DNA from 3 places in the Streptomyces sp. NPDC096310 genome. Region 1 is predicted to be linked to each of the others. Evidence: riboswitches for the same ligand, from Rfam matches in the RefSeq annotation. Region 1 holds a riboswitch; each other region holds the start of a gene.
What was found. Region 1 has a riboswitch for thiamine pyrophosphate ahead of ACIQ7D_RS25915 (thiamine ABC transporter substrate binding subunit). Riboswitches for the same ligand answer to the same signal wherever they lie in the genome.

Region 1 (4,695 bases):
CAGGAGCCCATGGCCGACCCCCCGCCGTCCCCGCCGAAGAAGCGGGCCGGTCGTGATCTTCGCGCGGCCATAGGAGTCGGTGTCGGGCTCGGCGCCGTGGTCGCGGCGTCGCTCTTCATCGTCAAGGCCGTGTTCATCGGTGTCATAGCGATCGCCGTGGTCGTGGGGCTGTGGGAGCTGACCTCACGGCTAGACGAGAAGAAGGGCATCAAGGCACCGCTCGTACCGCTGGCCGTGGGCGGCGCCGCGATGGTCGTCGCCGGGTACGCGCGCGGTGCAGAGGGTGCCTGGGTCGCGATGGCCCTCACCGCTCTCGCCGTGCTGATCTGGCGGATGACGGAGCCGCCTGAGGGCTACCTCAAGGACGTCACCGCGGGGGTCTTCGCCGCGTTCTACGTGCCCTTCCTGGCGACCTTTGTCGCGATGATGCTCACAGCGGGGGACGGTTCGCAGCGTGTGCTGATGTTCCTTGTGCTCACCGTCGTCAGTGACACCGGCGCGTACGCGGTCGGCTGGCGCATCGGTACGCACAAGCTCGCGCCCCGTATCAGCCCCGGCAAGACCTGGGAGGGGCTCGGCGGCGCCGTCACCTTCGCGATGGTGGCCGGCGCGCTCCTGATGGAGTTCCTGATCGACGGCGGCGCCTGGTGGCAGGGGCTGCTGATCGGTCTGGCCGTCGCGGCCAGCGCCACGCTCGGCGATCTCGGCGAGTCCATGATCAAGCGTGACCTCGGGATCAAGGACATGGGCACGCTGCTGCCGGGGCACGGCGGGATCATGGACCGGCTCGACTCGCTGCTGCCCACGGCGCCGGTGGTCTGGCTGCTCCTGGTGCTCTTCGTGGGGGCCTGACCGGGTCCTGAGGGGGCTACGCGCCGCCCACGGCGCGGCGCGTAGCCCCCTCGTGGCCTCTTCTCGGCGCGGTCTCCCGGAGCGGTCTCTCTTAGTAGTCTCTCCGGGCGGCGTGCGGGGCGCTGGCCACGTGGCGCCGTCTGCGACACTGGATGAACCATGCCTGCACCCGGAGAACTCACTTTCGTCGCGCCCCGCGGAGCCAAGAAGCCCCCGCGGCATCTCGCCGACCTCACCCCCGCCGAGCGCCGCGAGGCCGTCGCCGCCATCGGGGAGAAGGCGTTCCGCGCCAAGCAACTGTCGCAGCACTACTTCGCGCGGTACGCGCACGACCCCGAGCAGTGGACGGATATCCCGGCCGCCGCACGGCAGAAACTCGCGACGGAGCTGCTGCCCGACCTGATGTCGGTGGTGCGGCACATCTCGTGCGACGACGACACGACCCGTAAGACGCTCTGGCGACTGCACGACGGCACGCTCGTCGAGTCCGTACTGATGCGCTACCCCGACCGGGTCACCATGTGCATCTCGTCGCAGGCGGGCTGCGGGATGAACTGTCCCTTCTGCGCGACCGGACAGGCAGGCCTGGACCGTAATCTGTCCACCGCGGAGATCGTCCACCAGATCGTCGACGGGATGCGCGCCCTGCGCGACGGCGAGGTCCCCGGTGGCCCCGCCCGGCTGTCCAACATCGTCTTCATGGGCATGGGCGAGCCTCTCGCCAACTACAAGCGCGTCGTCGGCGCGATCCGGCGGCTCACCGACCCCGAGCCGGACGGCCTGGGCATCTCGCAGCGCGGGATCACCGTCTCCACGGTCGGTCTGGTGCCCGCGATGCTGCGCTTCGCCGACGAGGGCTTCAAGTGCCGGCTCGCGGTCTCCCTGCACGCCCCCGACGACGAGCTGCGCGACACCCTCGTTCCGGTCAATACGCGCTGGAAGGTCCGAGAGGTGCTGGACGCCGCGTGGGAGTACGCGGAGAAGTCCGGCCGCCGGATCTCCATCGAGTACGCCCTGATCCGCGACATCAACGACCAGGCCTGGCGGGGCGATCGGCTCGGTCGGCTCCTCAAGGGCAAGCGGGTCCACGTCAACCTGATCCCGCTCAACCCGACCCCGGGCTCCAAGTGGACGGCGTCGCGCCCGGAGGACGAGAAGAAGTTCGTCGAGGCGATCGCGGCGCACGGCGTTCCGGTGACCGTACGCGACACACGGGGCCAGGAGATCGACGGGGCATGCGGACAGTTGGCTGCCACGGAGCGGTAGCGCGGTCTGGGGGTAACCTTGGGCCGAAACGTATTGCATATTTTCCGACAGGGGAGCGCCACAGCGCTGAGAGTGCGGCACATGTCCGTGAGAGCGGGCAGCGGTCGCAGACCCTCTGAACCTTGCCCGGGTCATTCTGGGTAGGAAGTTCGGACATCACTCAAGCTGTTGCGCCCTGCCCAGGGCCCGGTCCGTGCCGATGACCGGGCCCGGGGCAGGGCCGCGTCTTCTCCTGGACTTCCCAGGAGGAAAACCAGTGAGCACCATTCGTACCTGTACCGGCGCCAGAAGGGCGGCGTTCGCCGCGCTGGCCGCGGCGCTCGGCGCCACGACCCTCGCGGCCTGCGGCGGTTCCGACGGCTCCGCGTCGTCCGGCGACGGGGGGAGTGGCGGCGCGCAGTCCAAGACCGTCACCCTCGTCAGCCACGACTCCTTCAACGCGTCCCCCGCGGTGCTGAAGGAGTTCACCAAGGAGACCGGTTACACCGTCAAGGTACTGAAGAGCGGCGACGCCGGCGAAGCGCTCAACAAGGAGATCCTGACCAAGGGATCGCCCCAGGGGGACGTCTTCTTCGGCGTCGACAACACCCTGCTCTCCCGCGCCCTGGACAATGACCTCTTCGCGCCGTACGGGGCGAAGGGCCTGGACCGTGTCGACGCGAGCGCGCAGCTCGATAAGGAGAAGCACCGGGTCACGCCGATCGATATCGGTGATATATGCATCAACTATGACAAGAAGTACTTCGCTGACAAGGAGCTGGCGCCGCCGCAGTCCTTCGACGACCTGATCAAGCCTCAGTACAAGAACCTCCTGGTCACCGAGAACGCCGCGACATCCTCGCCCGGCCTCGGCTTTCTCCTGGGCACCGTCGCGCACTACGGGGACGACGGCTGGCAGGACTACTGGAAGGAGCTCAAGGACAACGGCGTCCAGGTCGTCGACGGGTGGGAGCAGGCGTACAACGAGAGCTTCTCCGGCTCACCGGGCGGAAAGAAGGCCAAGGGCGACCGGCCGCTGGTCGTCTCGTACGCCTCCAGCCCGCCCGTGGAGGTGCTGTACGCGAAGCCGCAGCCCCAGAAGGCCCCGACGGGGGTCTCCACGGGTACCTGCTTCCGGCAGACCGAGTTCGCGGGGCTGCTCGACGGCGCGAAGAACGTGGCCGGTGGCAAGGCTCTGCTGGACTTCCTGATCAGTGAGAAGTTCCAGGCGGACATGCCGCTGAACATGTTCGTCAACCCTGTGGTCAAGGGCGTCGCGCTGCCCGAACTGTTCACGAAGTTCGGTGCGACCATCGACCGGCCCGAGACCGTGGCGCCCGACCGTATCGCCGCCAACCGTGAGCAGTGGATCCAGTCGTGGTCCTCCCTCGTAGTGAAGTAACCGCCGAGGAGAAGGACCGGGCGGCGGAGAAGGACGGCCGGGCCGTGCGAGGCACGGTGACGCGCCGTGGCGGCGTACGGGGCGGGCCACGGCGCGTGCTACGGGGCTCTGTGCGCGGCGCTCTGCGCATGCCCGGCGCCTTGCGAGGCCGGCAGTGGCGAGGGAACGGGCGCGGGCGCGGCAGCGCCGTACGCCTCGCCCTCATGGCCGGGCCGCTCGCCTTCTTCGCCGTCTTCTTCGCCTACCCCGTGGTCGCAATTGTCGGTCGCGGCCTCAAGAGGGACGGTGCCTGGCAGTTCGGACGCGTCGGCGACGTACTGAGCCGCCCCGACATCCTCGGCGTCCTGTGGTTCACCACCTGGCAGGCGCTCGTCTCCACTGCGCTCACGTTGCTGATCGCGCTGCCCGGCGCCTATGTCTTCGCGCGCTTCTCCTTCCCCGGGAAGCAACTGCTGCGCGCCGTGGTCACCGTGCCCTTCGTGCTGCCCACTGTCGTCGTCGGCACCGCCTTCCTGGCGCTTCTCGGGCGGGGTGGACTCCTCGACGACCTGTGGGGCGTGCGGCTCGACACCACCGTCTGGGCGATCCTTCTCGCCCATGTCTTCTTCAACTACGCGGTGGTCGTACGCACCGTGGGTGGTCTGTGGTCACAGCTCGACCCGCGCCAGGAGGAAGCGGCGCGCGTGCTGGGCGCCGGACGACTCGCGGCGTGGCGTCGCGTGACCCTGCCCGCGCTCGCACCGGCCGTCGCAGCCGCCGCGCTGATGGTCTTCCTCTTCACGTTCACCTCCTTCGGCGTCGTACAGATCCTCGGTGGCCCCGGCTTCTCCACCCTTGAAGTCGAGATCTACCGGCAGACCGCACAACTTCTCGACCTGCCCACCGCAGCCGTACTGACGCTCGTGCAGTTCGCGGCGGTCGGTGCGATTCTCGCCGTACACGCCGCGACCGTACGGCGGCGGGAAACCGCGCTGAAGCTCGTCGACCCGGAACAGACCGCGCGCCGGCCAGCCGGAGCCGGGCAGTGGGCGCTGCTCGGCGGCGTGCTCGCGACCGTCGCCCTGCTGGTCCTGCTGCCCCTGGGAGTGCTCGTCGAGCGCTCCCTCGACGGTCCGGGCGGCTATGGGTTCGGCTACTACCGGGCGCTCACCTCGGTGGACGCGAGCGGCGGCACCTTCCTCGTGCCACCGCTGGAG
Region 2 (4,695 bases), on a different contig from region 1:
GGGGGGCCGTGCGCGGTGGAGGCCTCTGAGGGGAGCGGGAAGCCGGACGGGCGCGGAGAGCGGGACGCGGCGGCGGAGAAGCGCATCGGGGTGAACGGCGCGGCCTCGGGCGGCAGCTCACCGGACGTCAGGACCGTCGCCAGCACATCCCCGGTGACCGGCGTCAGCAGCACCCCGTTGCGGTGGTGACCGGTGGCCAGCGACAGACCCGGCAGCACGGTCGGCCCGAGCAGCGGCGCGTTGTCCGGCGAGCAGGGGCGCAGACCCGCGCGGGTCTCGGTGAGCGGCAGCTCGGTGATGCCGGGCACCAGCGCGTGCGCGTCGCGCAGCAGCTCGTACACCCCGCCCGCCGTCACGGTGGTGTCCCAGCCCAGCTCCTCGCTGGTCGCGCCGACGACGAGCTCGCCGTTCTCGCGCGGCACGAGATAGACCTCGGAGCCGCGCACCACGGCCCGTACCGTCCGGGACAGGAAGGGCGCGTACGGGCCGGGCACCGCCAGGCGCAGGACCTGCCCCTTGACCGGCCGCACCGGCGGCACGGCCTCCGGGGGGATGCCCGCGAGCCTCCCGCTGAGGCTGCCGCCCGCCAGCACCACCCGGTCCGCGCCGAGCACGCCGCCATCGGCCAGCACGGCGCCGGTGGCCCGGTCCCGTACCACGGAGAGCCCCCGCACCCAGGCGCGGTGGAAGACCACCCCGGCCCGTTCGCAGGCCGCGAGGAGCGCGGCGGCGAGCCGGCGCGGATCGATCTGGTGGTCGCCGTCGACGCGCAGCCCGCCGCGTACGCCCGGCGCGAGCATCGGCTCCAGGCGCCGGCATTCGCGCCCCGTGAGCCACTCGGACGTCAGCCCCGAGCGCACCTGGAGGGCGTGCAGCTCCCGGAGCTGGGCCCGGTCGTCGGAGTCCAGCGCCACGGCGAGCGTGCCACACGCGCGGTAGCCGGTGTCCCGGCCGCTCGCCTCCTCCAGCTCCTCGACGAACGCGGGATAGCGCGCGGCGGAGGCGAGATTGAGGCCGAGCAGGGTCTGCTCGCCGTGGTGGAGTTCGGTGACGGCGGCCAGCATGCCCGCCGCGACGCGCGCCGCGCCGCCGCCCGGACCGGGGTCGGCGAGAGCGGTACGCAGCCCGCGCTGCGCCGCCCGCCAGGCCGTGACCAGGCCGATGATGCCGCCCCCGACGACGAGGACGTCGTACCCCGCACAGGAGGCCGCAGCGGCCCCTCGCACTCCATGGGGCGGCTCTTCCCGAGGTGACCCCTGGGATGACTGCATGGGCGTCCAGCCCCTCCCTTCGCCGGCATGACCCGGATCAGGTTCGTACGGTCGGAGGCCGCTCCAGCCTCCCTCTCAGCCCGGTGCGTCCGGACTCCCGCGAGGTAGTGTCGGCGGCCAGCCTAACGCGCGGTATGCCGCGCGGTAAGGGAGCGTCGCCCGTGGCCACCGCGGGTGAAGCGCGACGGCGGCACGTCGTCGGGCCACGGGCTCTCCACCGTCGTGTGACGGAGGAGCTTCCCCCGGGCGCCCCCGCGCCGATCTAAGGTGACCGGGTGAGCGAACAGCGGCAGGAACACGCAGGGAACGCGCGGCCGGAGGGGCCCGGGGTGGTCGTCGTCGGCGCGGGCATGGCGGGCGTACAGACCGCCGTGGCCCTGCGCGAGAAGGGGTACGAGGGCAGGATCACCTTGATCGGTGAGGAACCGCACGCGCCCTACGACCGGCCCCCGCTCTCCAAGGCCGTACTGCTCGGCCAGGCCGACGGATCGGCCTTCGACATCGACTTCGAAGCCCTCTCCGTCGACCTCGTGGTGGGCCGGAAGGCCACCGGACTGCGCCCGTCCGACCGGGAGATCGACACCACCGTCGGTCCCCTCCCGTACGAGGTGCTGGTCATCGCCACCGGCGCCGAGGCCACCGTCCTGCCCGGCACGGAGGGCGTGCCCGGCGTCCATCCGCTGCGCACGCTCGACGACGCCGAGCGGCTGCGCCCCGTGCTGGAGCGACGGCAGCGGGTCGTGGTCGTGGGCGCCGGGTGGATCGGCGCGGAGTTCACCACCGCCGCCCGCGAGGCCGGCTGCGCCGCGACGGTCGTGGAGGCGGCCGACGGGCCGCTGGCCGGCGCCCTGCCGGCCGAGGTGGCCGCCCCCATGACCGGCTGGTACGCGGAGAGCGGCGCCACGCTGCTGACACACGCGCGGGTGGCCGGCGTCGAGCGGGGCACCGTCGTCCTGGCCGACGGCCGCCGGCTCCCCGCCGACGCGGTGGTCGTGGGCATCGGCGCACGGCCCGCGACGGCCTGGCTCGCCGGCTCGGGTATCGCGCTGGGCGCGGACGGATCGGTCACCGCGGACGAGCGGCTGCGCACCTCGCTGCCCGATGTGTACGCGGTCGGTGACTGCGCGTCCTTCCCGTCGGCGCGCTACGGCGAACGGCTGCTCGTCCACCACTGGGACAACGCGCTCCAGGGCCCGCTCACGGTGGCAGCCCAGGCCGTCGGGGAGACCGAGCGGGTCTACGACCCCGTGCCGTACTTCTGGTCGGAGCAGTTCGGCCGGTTCGTCCAGTACGCGGGCCACCACCCGGCGGCCGACACCCTGGTACGGCGCGGCGACCCGGCGGGGGCGGCCTGGTCGGTGGTCTGGCTGCGCGAGGGCGTCCTGGTGGCCCTGCTGGCCGTCGGGCGACCCCGCGACCTGGCCCAGGGCCGCAAGCTGATCGAGACGGGCACCCGTCTCGACCCGGTGCTGTCGGCCGATCCGGCGGTACCGCTGCGCAAGGCGGCGCTCTGAGAATTTCCGGGCGCCAGGACCGGTCCGAGCGCCGTTTCGGCCCGGTTTCGCCCCCGTCCGGGGTGGCTCGGGGTGCCCACTGTCAGTCCGGGATGGCACGCTTGTCCTGTGACCGAGATTGACGCAAAGATCGATGCTCTCGTCCCCGCCTGGCTTCACCTGCCCGATATCGCCGAAATGCTCGATGTCGAGGTGACGCGCGTGCGGCAGTTGGTGAAGGAAGGCCAGCTCATCGCCGTGCGCCGGGGTGAGAACAGGGCGCTCCAGGTGCCCGCGGCCTTCATCGACGGCAACAAGGTCGTCAAGGGCCTCGCCGGGACCCTGACGCTCCTGAGGGACGACCACTTCACCGACGAAGAGATGCTTGAGTGGCTCTTCACCCCCGACCCGAGCCTGCCCGGCACCCCCGCGCAGGCGCTCAGCGAGAACCGCGGTACGGAGGTGAAGCGCCGGGCCCAGGCGCTCGCCGTCTGACGGCCCGGTCCTGCCGCGGGCGGACGGCGTTCCCGCTGTCCGCCCGCTGCGGGACCGTCGCGGATCCGAGGCACAGACGTACGTACGACACACACGCACCACGCGGAACCGACGCGCGAACCGACGCGCGAACAAATGGCGGAACCAACGTGGAACCAACGGGGGGACCTTCCCATGCCCACGCCCCACCAGGCACTGTCCGACGCGCGGCTCTACCTGTGCGTGGACGCCCGCAAGCGGCAGGGTGACCTCCCCGCGTTCCTCGACGCCGTGCTGGCGTCCGGCGTGGACATCGTGCAGCTCCGTGACAAGGGCATGGAGGCGGCCGAGGAGCTGGACCACCTCCGGGTCTTCGCCGACGCCTGCCGCCGCCACGGCACGCTGCTCGCCGTGAACGACCGCGCCGACGTGGCGCACGCCATCGGCTCCGACGTGCTCCACCTCGGCCAGGGCGACCTGCCCGTCCCGGCCGCCCGGGCCATCCTCGGCACCACCCCGCTGATCGGCCGCTCCACCCACGCGCGCGCCGAGGTGGACACGGCGGTCGCCGAGCCCGGGGTGGACTACTTCTGCGCGGGCCCCTGCTGGCCCACCCCCACCAAGCCGGGCCGCCGCGCCCCGGGGCTCGACCTCGTGCGGTACGCGGCGGCGAGCGGCACGGACCGCCCGTGGTTCGCGATCGGCGGGATCGACGCCGGCAACCTGGACGAGGTGCTGGACGCCGGAGCCCGCAGGGTCGTCGTCGTACGGGCCATCACGGAGGCCGACGACCCGGCCGACGCGACGGCGGCCCTGGCCGGGCGGATACGGGCACGCGCCTTCTGACCCGGGGACCTGGCCTGTCCGGCACATAGCGCCTCCTCCGGCGTGGCCATGCGGCCCCACCGCGACGGCCCATTCCTTCTGGCCTGTTCGAGGCGTTCCGCCCCACGCGGCCGCGCTGTACTTTGTCCGGGTATTTCGTCGGGGCGGGGAGACGTACGTGACCGCGGACCGCCTCCTTCGAGGGGGACAGCGTGAGACTTTCCTGGCGCAAGCCCGCGCCACTGAACTGGTGGGCCGCGCGTGAGGCGCAGTACACGACCGCGGCGCCCCTCCTGGGCGGCGCGAGCATCACGCTGCTGGGGCTCGTCATCACGGACCGCGACAAGTTCCGCTGGCCGGACCCCGCGCTGCTCGCGCTTGCCCTGACCGCGCTCTTCATGGTCGTCGCGGTGGTGTGGGGAGTTCGCTCCCGCCAGTATCTGTACTCTCGCGGCGATGTCGAAGCCTGGTGGGGTCCGCTTTCCGAGATGTCCGCCAACCGGCGCGAGGAGCTGATCCGGGATCAACGGAGGCACTACTCGAAGTGGATCAGGCTGGCCGGCAGGGCGGACTTCTGTTATTCGTCGGGCCTCCTGTGCCTGGCGACGGGAAGCAGTCTTGCCCTGGCCCCG
Region 3 (4,695 bases), on a different contig from region 1:
CCGCACGCCTGGGGGTGATCTTTGGTCACAGCTACATCCGCCGCGGCTCCCACGCTGATCGGATCGGTGCGGCGGGCGCTGCGGCTGCTGGAGTCGGTGGGCTCCCATTCGGATGGAGCCACCGCCAAGCAGCTCGCGCGCGAGACGGGGCTCCCTCTCCCCACCGCCTACCACCTGCTGCGCACCCTCACCTACGAGGGTTATCTCCGACGTGAGAGGGGCGTCTTCGTCCTCGGGGACGCCGCCCAGCGCCTGGTGCACGCCGGAGCCGTCCGCGGCCGCCGCTCCACCCTCACCGAGGTCCTCGCCCGGCTACGCGACGCGCTGGGCGTCCCCGTGTACTTCGCGGTCTACCACGAGGGCGAGCTGGACCTGGTCTCCGTGGCCGACAGCCCCGCGTGCCCCGCGGTCGACGCCCGGGCCGACTTCCGCACGACGGCCCACGCCCACGCGATCGGCCAGTGCCTGCTGAGCCAGCTCGACGAGGCGTCCCGCCGCGACCATCTGGACCGCTACCCCGTCCGTCCGCTCACCCCGTACTCGGTGCCGGACCGGAGCACCCTGCTGGAGCGCCTCGACGCGCTGGGGCGGACGGAACCGGTCCTCTCCCGCCAGGAGTACCGGCTCGGCACGGTCTGCGCCGCCGTACCGGTCACGGTCGGAGCGATGGCGGCCGCCGTGGCCATTTCTATACCGCTCTGTCAACAGAAGCGGCTGCTTCCGACGGCCGAGCGGTTACGCAGAGAGATCGGATCCCTGCTGACCTCGCAAATCCTCTCTATCAGTATCTGAAAAATTACTCCTTGTGATCTGCTAGCGCTTACAGGACGATTGCGTCAAGAGGGTCAACGGGGATCATTCCCAGCCACTGTTCCATCTACTCCGGAGTACAACGATGCGCGAGTCGGTCCAGGCCGAGGTCCTGATGAGCTTCCTCGTCTCCGAGGAGCTGTCGTTCCGTATCCCGGTGGAACTCCACTACAAGGTGGCTGATCCCTACGCGGTACGGATGACATTCCATCTGCCCGGCGATGCACCTGTGACCTGGACTTTCGGTCGCGAACTGCTGCTCGACGGCATCAACACACCCAGCGGGGACGGTGATGTGCACATCTCCCCGACGACCCCCGAGGACCTCTCGGACGTCCATATGCGGCTCCAGGTCGGCGACGACCACGCGCTCTTCCGTGTGAGCGCCGCACCGCTGGTGGCCTTCCTGGACCGTACGGACCGGTTGGTCCCGCTCGGCCAGGAGCGCACACTCAGTGACTTCGAAGGCAGCCTTGAGGAGGAGCTGGGCCGCATCCTCGCCGAGGAGAACGCGGGCTGACGGCCCGTCGAGGGGGGCCGTCCGGGTGATTCTGCCCTCCCGGGTGGCCCGGATCCCTCCCGCTCCGCTCGGGCTACTTCTTACGGCGGCGGCCCCGGCCGCCGGTCCCGCGCATCCCCGGGGCCGGCACCAGCAGCCCCCGGGACTCCTGAGGCTCCCAGCCGGGCCCGGCCCCGGGGCCCGCCTCCGGTCCGTCCGGGGCGGGCGGCGATGGCAGGGGCGCGGGGTTCTCCGGGGCGGACCGGTCGGCGGAGACCACCAGCGCCGCCAGCGCCGTCGTCACCGGCACCGACGCGACCAGGCCGATCGAACCCACCAGCGTCCGTACGATCTCCTCCGCAACCAGCTCACTGTTGGCGACCGTCCCCACGCTCGACTGCGCGATTGAGAAGAGCAGCAGCAGCGGCAGCGCGGCACCCGCGTAAGCCAGCACGAGCGTATTGACCACGGACGCGATGTGGTCCCGGCCGATCCGGATGCCCGCCCGGTACAGCGCCCTGGGCCCCATCGTCGGATCGGCCTGGCGCAGCTCCCACACCGCCGAGGTCTGCGTCACCGTCACATCGTCGAGCACACCGAGCGAACCGATGATCACCCCGGCCAGCAGGAGGCCGCTCATGTCGATCTCCGGATAGAGGCCATGGATCAGCCCCGTGTTGTCATCGGTGTTGCCGGACAGGCTCGCCCAGCCGATGAAGAGCGACCCCAGCAAGCCGATCAGCAGCAGCGAGATCAGGGTGCCCAGCACCGCCACCGAGGTGCGGGCCGTCAGACCGTGGCACAGATACAGCGCGATCAGCATGATCGCGCTCGCCCCCACCACCGCCACGACCAGCGGATTCGAGCCCTGGAGGATCGCCGGCAGGATGAACAGCGTCAGGATCGCGAACGAGACCACGAGCGCCACCAGCGCCATGACCCCCCGCATCCGTCCCACCACGATCACCGCGAGCGCGAAGATCCCCGCCAGCAGCGTCAGCGGGAACTGGCGGTCCACATCGGAGACCGAGTACTGGAGATCCCGGGGAGCGTCCGGCGCATAGGCGACCACAACGCCCTGTTTCACGTGAAACTGCCGCGGTGCGTCGGGCTGGACGATCTCGACGAAGGTGTGACCTTTCTCCTTGCCCTCCTTCAGTTCGACCGTCGCCTTCTTGCACTCCCCCGTCTCCTCCTGGACCGCCTCGCGGCCCTGCGGAGTCGAGGTGTCACCGGTCGACGGGACCTGGGAGGCGTTCACGTCCTTACAGGCGACGCGCTCGATCTGGACGACCTGGCCCGCGTAGGTCTGCCGGTCGAAGCCCACGCCGGTCCGCTCGTGCGCGGGTGCGCCGCCCGGCCAGAGCACGGCGAGCCCGACCACCACGGCGGCCGCGAATGGAATCAGCACCGCCGCGATCACCTTGCGGAGGTGCCGGGAGACCGGCATGGCGGGGCCATGACTGTGCGAGTGGGCGCCCGGTTCGTGAGTCTGCGTGGGTGGGGTCACCGACCGATCATCGCAAGAAGCCGGAGGATGCGGGGGGCCCTCTGTTCAGCGCGCCCGATTTGACGCTAGCGTGGAGGCACCTTTGCACACGCGGGAGCTCGGAGCACCGGGCTGAGAGGGCGCTGACGTGTAGTCCCGGGGACGGAACCCCGGACACCTGCGCTGCGCCGACCGCTGAACCTGTTACCGGGTAATGCCGGCGTAGGGAGTAGGTCTCATGACCCATCAGGACGCACACACGCCTGCCTCCAGCTCGGAGGGCAGCAGCGCGGACCCGGCCCCCTCGGGCGAGGCCGCGGGCGGACGCTCCATCGGCTGGCACAAGGGATACATCGAGGGCTCCCGCCCCGATCTCCGTGTGCCGGTCCGCCAGGTCCACCTCACCAACGGCGAGGACGTCACGCTGTACGACACCTCGGGGCCGTACACCGACCCCACCGTCGAGACCGACGTACGCCGCGGTCTCGCGCCGCTGCGGGAGAACTGGATCATCGGCCGCGGCGACACCGAGGAATACGCGGGCCGACCGCCGCGCCCCGAGGACGACGGGCTCAAGCACACCTCCCCGCGCGGCGGGCTGCTCGGGAGCGGGACGACGGATCTGCGGGGCCTCGACGCGGTCTTCCCCGGGCGGCCCCGCCAGCCGCGCCGGACCCGCACGGACCGGGCGGTCACCCAGCTCGCGTACGCCCGCCGGGGAGAGATCACCCCGGAGATGGAGTACGTCGCGATCCGCGAGAACGTCGCCCCTGAGGTGGTCCGCGAGGAGATCGCCGCGGGCCGCGCCGTGCTGCCGGCCAATGTCAATCACCCGGAGACCGAGCCGATGATCATCGGCAAGCGGTTCCTGGTGAAGGTCAACGCCAACATCGGCAACTCCGCGGTCACCTCCTCCATCGAGGAGGAGGTGGAGAAGATGACGTGGGCGACCCGCTGGGGCGCGGACACGGTCATGGACCTCTCCACCGGCCGCAACATCCACACCACCCGCGAGTGGGTGCTGCGCAACTCCCCCGTGCCCATCGGCACCGTGCCGCTCTACCAGGCGCTCGAAAAGGTCGACGGCAAGGCCGAGGAGCTGACCTGGGAGATCTACAAGGACACCGTGATCGAACAGGCCGAGCAGGGCGTCGACTACATGACGGTCCACGCCGGTGTCCTGCTGCGCTACGTACCGCTCACCGCCCGCCGGAAGACCGGCATCGTCTCGCGCGGCGGCTCGATCATGGCCGCCTGGTGCCTCGCGCACCACAAGGAGTCGTTCCTCTACGAGAACTTCGATGAGCTGTGCGAGATCCTCGCCGCGTACGACGTGACGTACTCCCTCGGCGACGGACTGCGGCCGGGCTCCATCGCGGACGCCAACGACGAGGCGCAGTTCGCCGAGTTGCGCACGCTGGGCGAGCTGAACTCGATCGCCAAGAGCCACCACGTGCAGACCATGATCGAGGGCCCGGGCCATGTCCCGATGCACAAGATCAAGGAGAACATCGACCTCCAGCAGGAGATCTGCGAGGAGGCGCCGTTCTACACGCTCGGTCCGCTGACCACCGATGTCGCCCCGGCGTACGACCACATCACCTCCGGGATCGGCGCGGCGATGATCGCGTGGTGGGGTACGGCGATGCTCTGTTACGTCACGCCCAAGGAACACCTCGGTCTGCCGGACCGCGACGATGTGAAGACGGGCGTCATCACATACAAGATCGCGGCTCATGCGGCGGATCTCGCCAAGGGGCATCCAGGGGCGCAGGAGTGGGACGACGCGCTGTCGGACGCCCGGTTCGAGTTCCGCTGGGAGGACCAGTTCAATCTGGCGCTCGATCCGGACACGGCACGGGAGTTCCACGACGAGACGTTGCCGGCGGAGCCCGCG

Region 2: another riboswitch for thiamine pyrophosphate. It lies ahead of thiO (glycine oxidase ThiO); the one in region 1 lies ahead of ACIQ7D_RS25915 (thiamine ABC transporter substrate binding subunit).
Region 3: another riboswitch for thiamine pyrophosphate. It lies ahead of thiC (phosphomethylpyrimidine synthase ThiC); the one in region 1 lies ahead of ACIQ7D_RS25915 (thiamine ABC transporter substrate binding subunit).

What each region holds. Positions count from the first base shown of each region.
Region 1 covers NZ_JBIWFO010000016.1:97,135-101,829, reverse strand. Annotated here, with positions in the region: gene ACIQ7D_RS25925 (phosphatidate cytidylyltransferase) at 1-852, shown strand, start outside; gene rlmN (23S rRNA (adenine(2503)-C(2))-methyltransferase RlmN) at 1,012-2,118, shown strand; TPP riboswitch at 2,158-2,283, shown strand; gene ACIQ7D_RS25915 (thiamine ABC transporter substrate binding subunit) at 2,375-3,499, shown strand; gene ACIQ7D_RS25910 (ABC transporter permease) at 3,703-4,695, shown strand, end outside.
Region 2 covers NZ_JBIWFO010000026.1:29,294-33,988, forward strand. Annotated here, with positions in the region: gene thiO (glycine oxidase ThiO) at 1-1,271, opposite strand, end outside; TPP riboswitch at 1,269-1,382, opposite strand; gene ACIQ7D_RS32010 (NAD(P)/FAD-dependent oxidoreductase) at 1,547-2,785, shown strand; gene ACIQ7D_RS32015 (Rv2175c family DNA-binding protein) at 2,894-3,259, shown strand; gene thiE (thiamine phosphate synthase) at 3,434-4,084, shown strand; gene ACIQ7D_RS32025 (hypothetical protein) at 4,276-4,695, shown strand, end outside.
Region 3 covers NZ_JBIWFO010000002.1:561,746-566,440, forward strand. Annotated here, with positions in the region: gene ACIQ7D_RS07995 (IclR family transcriptional regulator) at 22-792, shown strand; gene ACIQ7D_RS08000 (SsgA family sporulation/cell division regulator) at 896-1,330, shown strand; gene ACIQ7D_RS08005 (YibE/F family protein) at 1,404-2,759, opposite strand; TPP riboswitch at 2,900-3,044, shown strand; gene thiC (phosphomethylpyrimidine synthase ThiC) at 3,037-4,695, shown strand, end outside.